2 regions of the Pseudalkalibacillus sp. NRS-1564 genome follow, and region 1 is predicted to be linked to the other one. Evidence: riboswitches for the same ligand, from Rfam matches in the RefSeq annotation. Region 1 holds a riboswitch; the other holds the start of a gene.
The links. Region 1 has a riboswitch for S-adenosylmethionine ahead of ACIFPW_RS11240 (YezD family protein). Riboswitches for the same ligand answer to the same signal wherever they lie in the genome.
Positions count from the first base shown of each region.

Region 2: another riboswitch for S-adenosylmethionine. It lies ahead of ACIFPW_RS13520 (hypothetical protein); the one in region 1 lies ahead of ACIFPW_RS11240 (YezD family protein).

Region 1 covers NZ_JBITPM010000019.1:244,214-249,962, reverse strand. Annotated here, with positions in the region: gene cobA (uroporphyrinogen-III C-methyltransferase) at 1-22, opposite strand, end outside; gene cysC (adenylyl-sulfate kinase) at 79-687, opposite strand; gene sat (sulfate adenylyltransferase) at 702-1,850, opposite strand; partial or broken gene ACIFPW_RS11250 (inorganic phosphate transporter) at 1,875-2,940, opposite strand; gene ACIFPW_RS11245 (phosphoadenylyl-sulfate reductase) at 2,946-3,668, opposite strand; gene ACIFPW_RS11240 (YezD family protein) at 3,780-3,923, opposite strand; SAM riboswitch class I at 4,020-4,125, opposite strand; gene ACIFPW_RS11235 (NfeD family protein) at 4,242-4,898, opposite strand; gene ACIFPW_RS11230 (DUF1002 domain-containing protein) at 4,968-5,749, opposite strand, start outside.
Region 2 covers NZ_JBITPM010000029.1:3,132-8,880, forward strand. Annotated here, with positions in the region: gene ACIFPW_RS13500 (DUF6141 family protein) at 1-235, opposite strand, end outside; gene ACIFPW_RS13505 (flavin reductase family protein) at 362-958, opposite strand; gene ACIFPW_RS13510 (hypothetical protein) at 983-1,639, opposite strand; partial or broken gene ACIFPW_RS13515 (DNA/RNA non-specific endonuclease) at 1,835-2,730, opposite strand; gene ACIFPW_RS13520 (hypothetical protein) at 3,015-3,416, opposite strand; SAM riboswitch class I at 3,438-3,540, opposite strand; gene ACIFPW_RS13525 (nucleoside triphosphate pyrophosphohydrolase) at 3,638-3,961, opposite strand; gene ACIFPW_RS13530 (DNA modification system-associated small protein) at 4,326-4,511, shown strand; gene dndD (DNA sulfur modification protein DndD) at 4,511-5,749, shown strand, end outside.

The DNA.
Region 1 (5,749 bases):
CAACTAGATAAACTTTCCCCATCTGATTTCCTCCTCCACGAGATGATTTTATTCTTAAAAATCACTTAAGATCAAAAGTTATTGATTTATAATCAACCCTTGCTTTACTAAATAGGACATCACTTTATCAGCACATTCTTCTCTTGAGTCGTTATAGGTATCAATGGTGATTTCGGGATTGATCGGTTCTTCGTAAGGAGATGATACGCCTGTGAAGTGAGGAATCTCGCCACTACGAGCTTTTTTGTATAATCCTTTAGGATCTCGACTCTCACACTCATTTATTGGACATTTCACATATACCTCAATAAATTCACCTTGTTGCAGAAGTTCACGTACTACTTGTCTATCACTATTGAACGGGGAAATAAATGCAGTGATTGCGAATTGACCGCTATCAACTAGTAGTTTAGACACCTCCCCAATACGTCTAATATTTTCCTTGCGATCTTCTTCTCGAAAACCAAGATCCTTATTTAAACCCTGACGGATATTATCTCCGTCTAGTACATAACTTTGGACGTTTAATTCATGAAGCTTCCTTGAAACATCATTTGCCAGCGTTGATTTCCCGGAACCAGACAAACCTGTAAAGAAGAGTACTGCACTTTTATGCTGATTCCTCTGCTGCCTCATTTCTTTTGTTATCACTGTATCGTGCCAGGTTAAGTTATTGTTCACTGTCATCTCAAATCTCCCCCTTATGCGTTCACTGTCTTCTCACTCATCCCTTTAATTAATACCTCCACTACCTCAGGACGACTGAATGTTGCTGGAGGCTGCTCCCCATTTCGTAAAAGGGCACGTACTTTAGTACCTGATAAAATGACGTGATGTTCTTTTCCATGAGGGCACGTTTTGGCCGAAGCCATGCTATCGCACTTCTCGCAGTAGAAACTGTGTTCAAAAAAGAGTGGTGTAATTCCTAATTCCTCGCTTGTAAATTGACTAAAGATTCTCTGGGCATCATAAGTGCCATAGTAATCACCTACTCCGGCATGATCTCTCCCCACAATAAAATGTGTGCATCCAAAGTTTTTTCGAACAAGCGCATGAAAGATTGCCTCTCTTGGCCCTGCATAGCGCATAGCAGCAGGAAAGACACCAAGGTGCACACGATCTTCAGGGTAATAGTTCTTAAGTAGAACTTCATAACTTTCCATTCGAATTTCTGCTGGTATATCATCTGATTTGGTTTCACCTACAAGAGGATTCAAGAACAAGCCATCCACTGTTTCAAGTGCGGTCTTTTGAATATACTCGTGCGCTCGATGAACCGGATTTCTTGTTTGAAATCCTACAACTTTCTTCCAGCCCTGACGTTCAAAATACTCTCTTGTTTCAGATGGATCATAATGATAGCGGTCAAACTTGCCTTTTTCGGTTCTTTTAATAAGCGTAATTCGTCCACCAATGTAAACATCTGGTCTATCGTAAACTTTTTTCACTCCTGGATGTTCACTGTCCTCTGTTAAATACACGTGGCGCCCCTCCACTCCCTTATCAGGAGTATATTTGGATTCCACTTCTATTGTGCCGTACACAGTCCCATTATTAGTTAACTTCACTTTATCACCAATTGCGATCTCAGCAGCTCGTTCGTGCGTAACTGGCAACGTAATAGGAATGCTCCATGGCAACCCGCTTTCTAATTTGAGGTGATGAACGACTGACGTATACTCATTTTCATTAAGAAAACCAGTTAACGGACTATACGCTCCTGTTCCGATTAATTCCAGATCACTTAACGCAGTAGCGTCTAACTCAATTTCTTGAATAATTCCATCAATTTCAGTATTAGGTTTGTAACGGTTAATCAATGTTCCTCCATGCGCGTTAATTGTTGCCATCTTAATCCCTCCAAATTGAATTTATTATAAGCTTCCTTCGTCTTGTAATGTTCTCTTTTGAGAGCGAATCGATCGAATTAAACTTCCTGACCCAAGCGTCGCTAGAATAACGCTGCCAATTGCAATTAATGTATATAAATCACTTTCTAAAAAAAAGTTTGATCATACTATAAGAAATAACTAAAGAAAAAACCGGTGAAACTGCCCAAACTTTAATCATTCGCGTAATGACATCTTTCTGCCAAAGCTGAAATCCATCTTTAGCAGTTCCGATACCAATGATCGATGAGGTGGTAATCTGGGTAAGCGGCACCGGAATCCCAAATAAGGAAGCTCCAATCACAAGTCCAGCGCTCGTACCTGATATAGCACAACCTTCACCAAGTGAAAATTTTGTGATGCGATAACCATTCGTTTCAATGACACGTTTACCAAAAACTAAAGCACCTAAAGCAACAAAAGCTCCCCCAAAAAATGCGCCGTGAGAAAGGGATAAAACTCCCGCTCCAACTAGCGGTCCAATCGCATTTGCGACGTTATTCATTCCCGCTGAAAAGGCTTCTAGAAAACCGGCTACAATTAAAAAAATGGTGAGTGGCTTTTGCCACTTTGAAGTAAGATTGATTCTTTGTTTTAAAAGACCAAAAATTTTCCCAACACTGAGAGCTGTCGCAAAAGCAATAACCGGTATAACGATCCACAACAACATAATGAACATCACATTCTGAAAGTACAAAGCACGGTAAGCAATACCAACTCCTACCACTGCGCCCACAGTAACTTCACTTGTTGATAATGGAATCCCCATCATATTTGCTAGAAAGAGCGCTGTTGTAGCTGAAATAAAAATAATCAAGATAACCTTTAGACTGAGTACGGAAGAAGGTATAATGCCACTCCCCATTGTTTTAATAACATTACCTCCACCTAATGTGGCACCACCAACAATCCCAATCGCACAAACACTCAGTGCTACGCTTCTTCTTTTAATCGCTCCAGCCCCGTAAGCCACTCCCATCGATGCCGCAGCTCCACTAGCCCCAATATTCATAGCAAAAAAGAGAGCCACTGTAATAACTAGGGTTGTCATGACCGTCACCGATTTGGTGCTGAATCAAAATGCAAGCCGCATTCCGTTTTTTCCTGATTTGCCCATCTCCCAGCTCTAGAATCACTACCTTCCAATACTCTTTCAGTGCATACCGCACATCCTATACTTGGGTACCCTTTATCATGAAGAGAATTGTATGGTAAATCCTTTTCGTACACGTACCTCCAAACATCTTTCCATGTCCAATGAATAAGTGGACAAACCTTAATCGACTGAAACTTATCATCTCTATTGAAATAATTTGTCTTTTGTCTGAGTGGCGACTGCTCTCTCCTTAAACCTGAGATCCATGCACTTACATGATCTAATTCTTCATGCAATGGTATGATTTTCCTCAAGTTGCAGCACTGTCCCGGGTCTCGCTCCCATAGAGCATCCCCTTTACTTAATGCCTGTTCTTCGACCGACTCCTTTGGTTGCTTTAACTTAATATTTAGAGATGGATATTTAGCTTTCACTTTATTAATTAGCTCATAAGTCTCATCAAAATGGAGACCTGTATCCAGAAAAACAATCTTCGCGTTCTGGTTTACCCGGGAAATCAAATCAATTAGAACGACACCCTCAACACCGAAACTACAAGCATATACAATATCATCTTGGTATATTTGATACGCCCACTCCAGAACTTCAAGAGCCCCTTTCGTTTCTGATTCAACGTCGAATTCAGGTTCCTTACCCGACCAATTATTATAGAACCAATTCATTTCTAACCCTCCCAATTCCGATCAAGGAAATATATTTAAAAGTTTAAAAAAAGAGGCGGTTCTAACCTTTAGGGTTAGAACCGCCTCTAGTTTCTCTAGTCAGCGCCAATATTAAAGTCGTTCTTTTTCTTTTCTTTCAAGTTGAACAACTTTCCCATCTTGAACAACAAGCGTAATTGACCCAAATTTTAACGAACTTAGCATTCGTTCTATACGTACAGCAACGTCTGAAAAATTCTGGTCTTTCGTTCCCATCATGCAACCTCCCTTAGTCGTAATAATCATGAGGAGAAGCTTATAAATGAAAAAAGCCTTCCCAAATTGGAAAGACAGATCAGGTTACCTTAATTCACCTTATCTTCCAAAATGGACTCCATTTTGCTGGAAGTAGCACCTTGCCAATCAGGCAGGTTGCTGGACGTCAACGGGCCAGTCCCTCGGTCTCTCTTGATAAGTTATTTTCTAAATCTTAACTATTATCTAACAATATGTCAACCCTAGTTTAGAGATCGGGATAAAGGGATTAGAAAAGAATATGAAAAAAACCCCGAATCTATGACTCGGGGACCATTTTTAAATTGGATGACGTTTACTTTCTTCTTTTTTCTCTTCTATTAAGATACGCGTACCATCTACAGACGTAATAACTACTGCCGTATCCTTGTCGATCCAACTTCCAACAGAAATGGCGCTGTACTTTTTCTCATTGACTTGTATTGTTCCACTTGGTCGAAATGGAGTAATTGTCATAGCCGATTCTCCAACTAAATTCTTATACTCAGCGTTCATGGAATTATACCCCATTTCACTGCTTAACCGATCCTTTAACGTCATTTTCGTCCACATAGAACGTGCGGGGAAAACACGCAAAAACAGGAATGAAGCAGCCGTACCAATTAAAAAACCACTAGAAACGAGAAGGCCATAAAGGAAAGTCGGAGAAGGAATGGCTACGGCTGTAACCATCATAATTAATCCAATCAAACCAAATGTACCATCATTGAGTAATTTCCCATCAAGAATAACTAAGCCTAAACCAACAGCAAACACAAGTCCCATCCAGAGAATTGATGATAAAGAAGTAAGATGGAAACTAAAATAAAATGTGAGCAATAGTATTCCGATCAATCCAAAAATACCTTTTACACGGACAAGTAACTCAGCAAACAAGAATAGCACGCTAAGTAAAACGATAAGAAAGCCAACTGCTGGCAAAGATAGAATCTCCATCCTCGCTCCCTCCTTTTCCTTCTTCTCTTATACGTTCAAAAGGGAAGAAAGTTTCAGTCACTTGTCACCTTACGATTGAAATACCCCTTTTATTCCATCAATAATCGCAATAAAGAAATCAATGATTTTTTGAATAAATGACTGTGTCTCGTCTTTATTTAAAAACTCGTCCAGGTTTTCTCTCGCGTTCTGCAACTGACTCTTCATTTGATCCCAATCAATATCAAGATTTTTCATTCGATTAAACAGTGCAACAAGACCATCCAACTCATCTTGAGTCAATTCAATACCTGAATCGTTAGCAATTTGTTTAATAACTGTTCTTAAATCATCTTCCGTCTCAGGTGGGTTTGTAGCAATTTCATCCTTAATCTTAGTCATTAGCTCTGTTGCTTTATCTGCGCCAATACTATCGCTCAATTTTGCAGTAGTGACAAGCTCTTCATTTGCTACTTGTTTTTGCTCCTCAGGTATCACTTCATCTGTGCTTAACTCATAAGCTTTGATTAAACCAGTTAATGCAGCCGTACCTGAAACCTCCATTGGTGCTGTCACATAAACATCAGCATCTTTTACTCCAGCTGTTATTAAAGCATTTGCGTACATTTCATCTGTTACCCAATTAATATTTTTTGTGTCAACGCTTAAACCAGCATCTTTTTCACCAATGGTTATGGAAGAAGAAGATAAGGCGCGGGTACCGATTAGCGCTTTACTTATATAATTCCCAAGATATTTATGCTCTTCTTCATTTGATACCGTTACCGTCATTGCATTTTCCGGAGCTTCCATTTCATCAACTAGCTTCTGTTTTTGCTCTTCAGATAGATCTTCACCAAGTGTAACGATGA
Region 2 (5,749 bases), on a different contig from region 1:
CAGTAATGAGTCGCAGCCATCCGAGCATAACGATTGGAAAAGCAATTCCGAAAATAATCCATAACATGATCACTTCCATATCAGTACCTGGCTTACTCCCAAATGGAATGCCCATCACGACCTGACGGAAAAAGCCAATCCACATTAATATCGCGATGCCTATTACAATCGCCCAGATCCAGACCTGGTTTGGACGCTGGACTTCTTTGTAGTGGATTTCCTGGTTCAATATCATCAGCCCCTCCCTATCCCTATACTAAAAATGACACCCTGAGCGAACAGATACTCTTCCATCACGCTTTAAAGTATGCTACAGGGACTCAAGTTAGAAAGCAGGTTGATGAAAGTAACTTTGTTAACCTCATCTCGGCAACGTAAAAAACCCCTTACTCTCACTATAGTTCCCCGCAAGCCTGCCAAGAGGAGAAAGCTTTTCGAGATCGATTTTATAGTTTCCTAGATACACCTCATCCTGAATATGATAGTGCTTCATTTCCCCAAGAACAAGGGCATTCGATCCAAGCGGAATAATTTGATGGAGCTTGCATTCCATATGAATCGCCGCTTCTTTCACCCGCTTCGGTTGCACCGTCTTACTATCGATCGGTGTTAACCCAGCATGCTCAAATTCATCGACTTCCGCAGGTACGTTCTCTGCACTTTTTTGCATTTCGTTTCCAAGCGAACTCGACACCACATTGATGACAAATTCTTGTTGCGATCGGATATTTGCGAGCGTATCCTTATCCGTACCCTCACGCTCCCCCGTCCCTGGTCCGATGGAGATCGCGAGAATGGTAGGCCGGATGGAAGCAACGGTAAAGAAACTAAATGGTGCTAAGTTATGAACGCCGTCTTCAGACACGGTTGATACCCAGGCGATCGGTCTTGGAACAACGGAGCCGGTCAGTAGTTTGTAGATATCTTTGGTTTTTAAGTCGGAAGGGGTTACGTCCATTGGTTTCACTCCTCATGTGATGACTTATGCACTATTTTCACTAAGCTCTTTTTCCTTGAATTTAATACTCTTCAACCATTGGAGGAACTCATCTTCTTTACTATTATCCTTGCAGCTATTATTGGTTTCTAGACATTGAATGTAATAAGAAATAAGAATACCACCCGTATCTCTCGAGTTTTGTACGTACGCTAGATACCCATAGTTATCTTTTCTATTAAATTTCCCATAATGAAGATCAGCCGTATCGTTGTCTATTTGTTGAAAATCTACATCTTCAGCAATGCTACCTAAAAGAGATATATTCGTCTCTAGATTATCTTTTTTTAAATGGCTAATATACTCAGAAGTAATCCCAATATTATAAGATGAACTTTCAATGCCAATCGAAAGCTGTTCAAATCCCTCGTCTTTCGAATAACCCTTTTCACCGATTACTCCCGATTTCGGGAAATTCATTTCATAACGATTAATACCAGAAACAAATGAGTAATAACCATCCTCTACCTCTTCCGTTGATTTCAAAAAACTTCTCGTAAATTCATCCTGCATCGCTCTAGTATCAGGTAAATCTTCAGTAGACACTTTTTCGGGATTCGTGATTGGTTTGTCATTTCCTATTTGACAACCTCCTATAAAGAGAATCATACATAAGAAAACGAGCTTAACTATCGATTTCACAATAAAAACCTCCGATTCTGTTAAGTCTTAGAATCGTCGGGACGGTTCTATCGATTCCATCTCCAAAATTAAAGGAGCATCAATTATACTAATAATTAATGCTCCACTACCTTTTTTCGAAATATCGCATCATAAAAACCGTCCCGGCGAAGCGATATACCCTTTACGTATCACCTACTATATTTTTCTAGACTCTTATTCACCTACCATACCGTCATTATCATTATCACGCATATAAGGATATAACCAATGATCATCGTCACTTGTCCATTACCATTTGTATCAATACTAGAAATATCACCCTCTGTGTCTGAAGGCGTTGAATCGTCAGGCTCGCTCTCAGTTAATCCGAGTGATGCGTTGACTTCATCAGGGTTCACATTATCAAATGTATCAACGATCTCATTTCCGTTCAAAGTATACGTGTACTGATAACTTGAAGGTATCTGCTTTTCCGTATCCGAATAGGTGATAATGGCTTCGAAATCCGTAGCTTCACCTGCGCTACGGATCGCGTCTTCCATATAAGCTTGATCACCATGTCGGTTAAGTGTACTCTCTTGTGGGGTAATGTTATAAGCATTCGATACCCCTCCGAGAGAATCAGCAATAATATGTCCTTCGTCTAACACGTCACTTTCGACGCCCGGAACCTTTGCCTCATCAGAATAGTACCTGCCAGACGATAATACAGGTTCGTTACCATCATCTTGTAGAATGATTTCGTCAGCAACGACACGTACGAGTTGTCCGTATTCATTCGTAAATGCCCAATATTCACGGTCACCGTACCCAATATCAACGACGACGTTAGGTTCTCGATGTCCAGACAAATCTCCACCATCAACTTCAATAAGTTCGTATCCTGAGAACTGTTCATCTTCTGTTGGGTCTGGTGTTTCCTCTTCTACTGGCTCATCAACAACCGTAGTGTTCGATTCTCCTTTTTCACTATTTTCATTTGTTTCAACTGTACTTACTTCTTGTGTATTTGTTTCTGCATCTTTATTGGATGCCTTTTCTAAATTGGTACAACCAACTATAAAAATGATCGTTAAAAATAAGATGAAATAGTTCATTTTCGTTTTCATATTAGAACGCTCCTATAATAGGGAAATTTCGTAATGTTAAAAAAATCAAAAGAAAGAGTAAAAATGGAACCATAATTTCTTCTAACACTTTTATTATCCATTACTTTAATAGTTTAATTTTACCACATTAAATAACTTCAAAAGCATTCAGAAAAAATACACTATTCATTTCAAAAAATAGTTTTGCAGCTTATTCTTAAAAAGCTTCCAAGTCTAATCCCCAAACATCCACGATTTCGAATCATCAAAATGAATTGCCAAAATCCTCTTCTATCAACATTGGCTCACATCACACTCTCAATATAATCCCCATTTCCTCTCACAATCTGAAGCCCCTGCTTCTCTAATTCCAGCCACAAATATCGATCCAGCGCATAAGGTTCTTTTTGTTGAAGGGAAAGCAATGCTTTCTCGGTAAGCAACAGTTCATAAGAGCGGTTTTCCTTTTTAACAACGACCTCATAGTCAATCAACTTCATCACGATCACTTCATACGCCTCATCCCACTCCTTAAGTTGACGCTCAATGACTTCTGCAACGTGTAACAAAAAACTTTCCCCTTCATAACTTTTCGCCATGATGCTTCGTGCAAATCGATTGACGTTCACAAACTCATCCCCCTTATTCTCATAAACAAGGTATTCAACAATTGAACAAAAAAGGCCCTTCATCGCAAATGAATGCAACAAAGAGCCTCCGCTATCCGTGCGTTATCATTCAAAGCCATGCTTTGCAGGTTGGAGCACCTTACCGCCTGGCAGGTTGCTGTGAAGTCAGTGAGCCCTTACTCTCGTTCACTCCTGATAACCTTATTTAGTTGGTATTAGTTTACTTCTTCATTTGGAAACTGTCCATTTTGAATAAAAATCAGATAAAACTACCGCAGAGACTTTTCACTCATACCTATTTAATCCTCCACATCAATCAAATAAACCCGCTCATCAAACCCACCACGAATTTCTCTCTTCTCCCTACGGACTTCTTCCAATTCTTCAATGGAAGAATGATGCACCTCAACTAATGAATAGATCAACTCAAGCACATCCGCCAGTTCTTCAACCGCATGACTATCTTCCTGAGCTTCAAGATACTCCTGTAGTTCTTCTTTTAACTTTACCTGCAGCTCTTTTTTATACTCAGCCTCCTCAAGAATTTCGGTATGAAACTTGTTCCCGTTTGCACGAATGATCTCTGGAATCCGATCTCTCACTAGCTTGTTGTTGGTAGGCATTCCCTTCTCCCCTTTGAATTGTCAGTTAATTTAATAATAATATAAGACAATCTAAATTGGAAAGGAATTGCTGGATTAATCTACATTATAGATAGCAACTCATAGATCTGCTTAAATACAATAGCTGGATTTTGAGGTCTGCTTTTGTTTTTGATGAGTTTTTCTATTTCACTATGTACTACATGAATATTACGATGGCGTTTGACAGAACCCGGACAATAATAAAATATAGTATTTCATTGTATTCCCATTGCTTAGGTCTATAGATGGCACTTCTTACAAATACTGTATCCACCTTGGCTCTAGCTCCTATTTTATAGTAAAATGTTTTATAGATATACTTCTATATTAAGGGGTCTAAAGTATGAACATTAAAGAGAAAGAATTAGAAATACTAAATGAACTATGTAAAGAGAATGATTTAAACACGAAAGGTGTTTATCAAATTATTAGACAAGCTGAAAAAATATCCTATGAAAATGTTTCTGATCGAGCTCGTCGAAAAGAATATAGTGATTTAATAGACTTTCATTTAAGAAGGGATAGCTAATGCTTTTAAAGAAGCTCGTTTTTGATAACTATAAAACCTACTATGGTCATCAGGATGTGGATCTTTACATCCCCCCTGAGGAACGTGAAAAAGGCAAAAACATTATCTTATTAGGTGGTTTGAACGGGGCTGGTAAAACCACTATTCTAAAAGCAATTTTGTATGTCTTATTTGGTAAAAGAGGAATATCTGAGAGCGAACATAAGAGATTGTTCTCAAACGTCATTAACAATACCTTCTTCGAAGAGGGCGGGCGATCTTGCTCTGTTACATTGGTGTTGGAAACCGAACAAAAAGAGGAATGGGAATTAAAAGTAAGATGGGGCTTTGACTATTTGAAACGACTGACTCACGAAGAGCGCTCGATCCTCGTTAGAAGACCTGGTATAAGGCAGGGTAAGAAGGTACAAATAGATAACATTGAAGTATATAACCGATTTATCGATAAAATTATTCCTTATCATTCAGCTCCATTCTTCATCTTTGACGGTGAAGAAATTAAAGATATTATCTTAAGACAAAACAGCAGCGAAATGACTGAAGCAATTCATAAAATCACTGGTATGCAGGCCTACAACCAGTTATTAGATGATTTAGATAAGATGATTCGAAGTCTTGAACAGGATTTATCAAGATCAGTAAGTAAATCAAAGCTTTCAAACATTAATAACGAACTTGAGAAAGTTGAAGATGAAATTCAGACTTTACGAGAAAAGAAAGAAACAAGAAGTAAGGAACTGGATGAGCTAAAGAGCGAGATTGAAACAGTGAAGAATCAACGTAACGATAAACTGAAAAACAATTCTAGATCAAGAGAAGAGTTGATCAAACGCCAATCATCAATAGATGCTAAGTTACAAAACATGAAAACTGAGTTTCGTAACCTCTTCTTGAATGAAGGCGTCAATACAATCCTCAACTCGAAAATTAACACATTAAAAAAACAGTTAAGAAATGAACAAGCGTTAAAAAACAAGCGAGTAATCGCTAATGCTTCCCTTACACCTTACCATGACTTTATGAACAAGTTATTGAGTGAAACCATTACTCCTCCTCTAAATGAACAGCAATTAAACCAAATAAAAGAAATTGGTGAAGGCATCTGGATGAAGGATAATGACATAAAAGAATTCAATCAAGAAGCAAAAGAACTTCATGACCTATCTACTAATACGTTTAACTACCTTACTAACCTTCAATCGAATGGTTCGGAAAAATATTCATCAAAGCAAACAGAA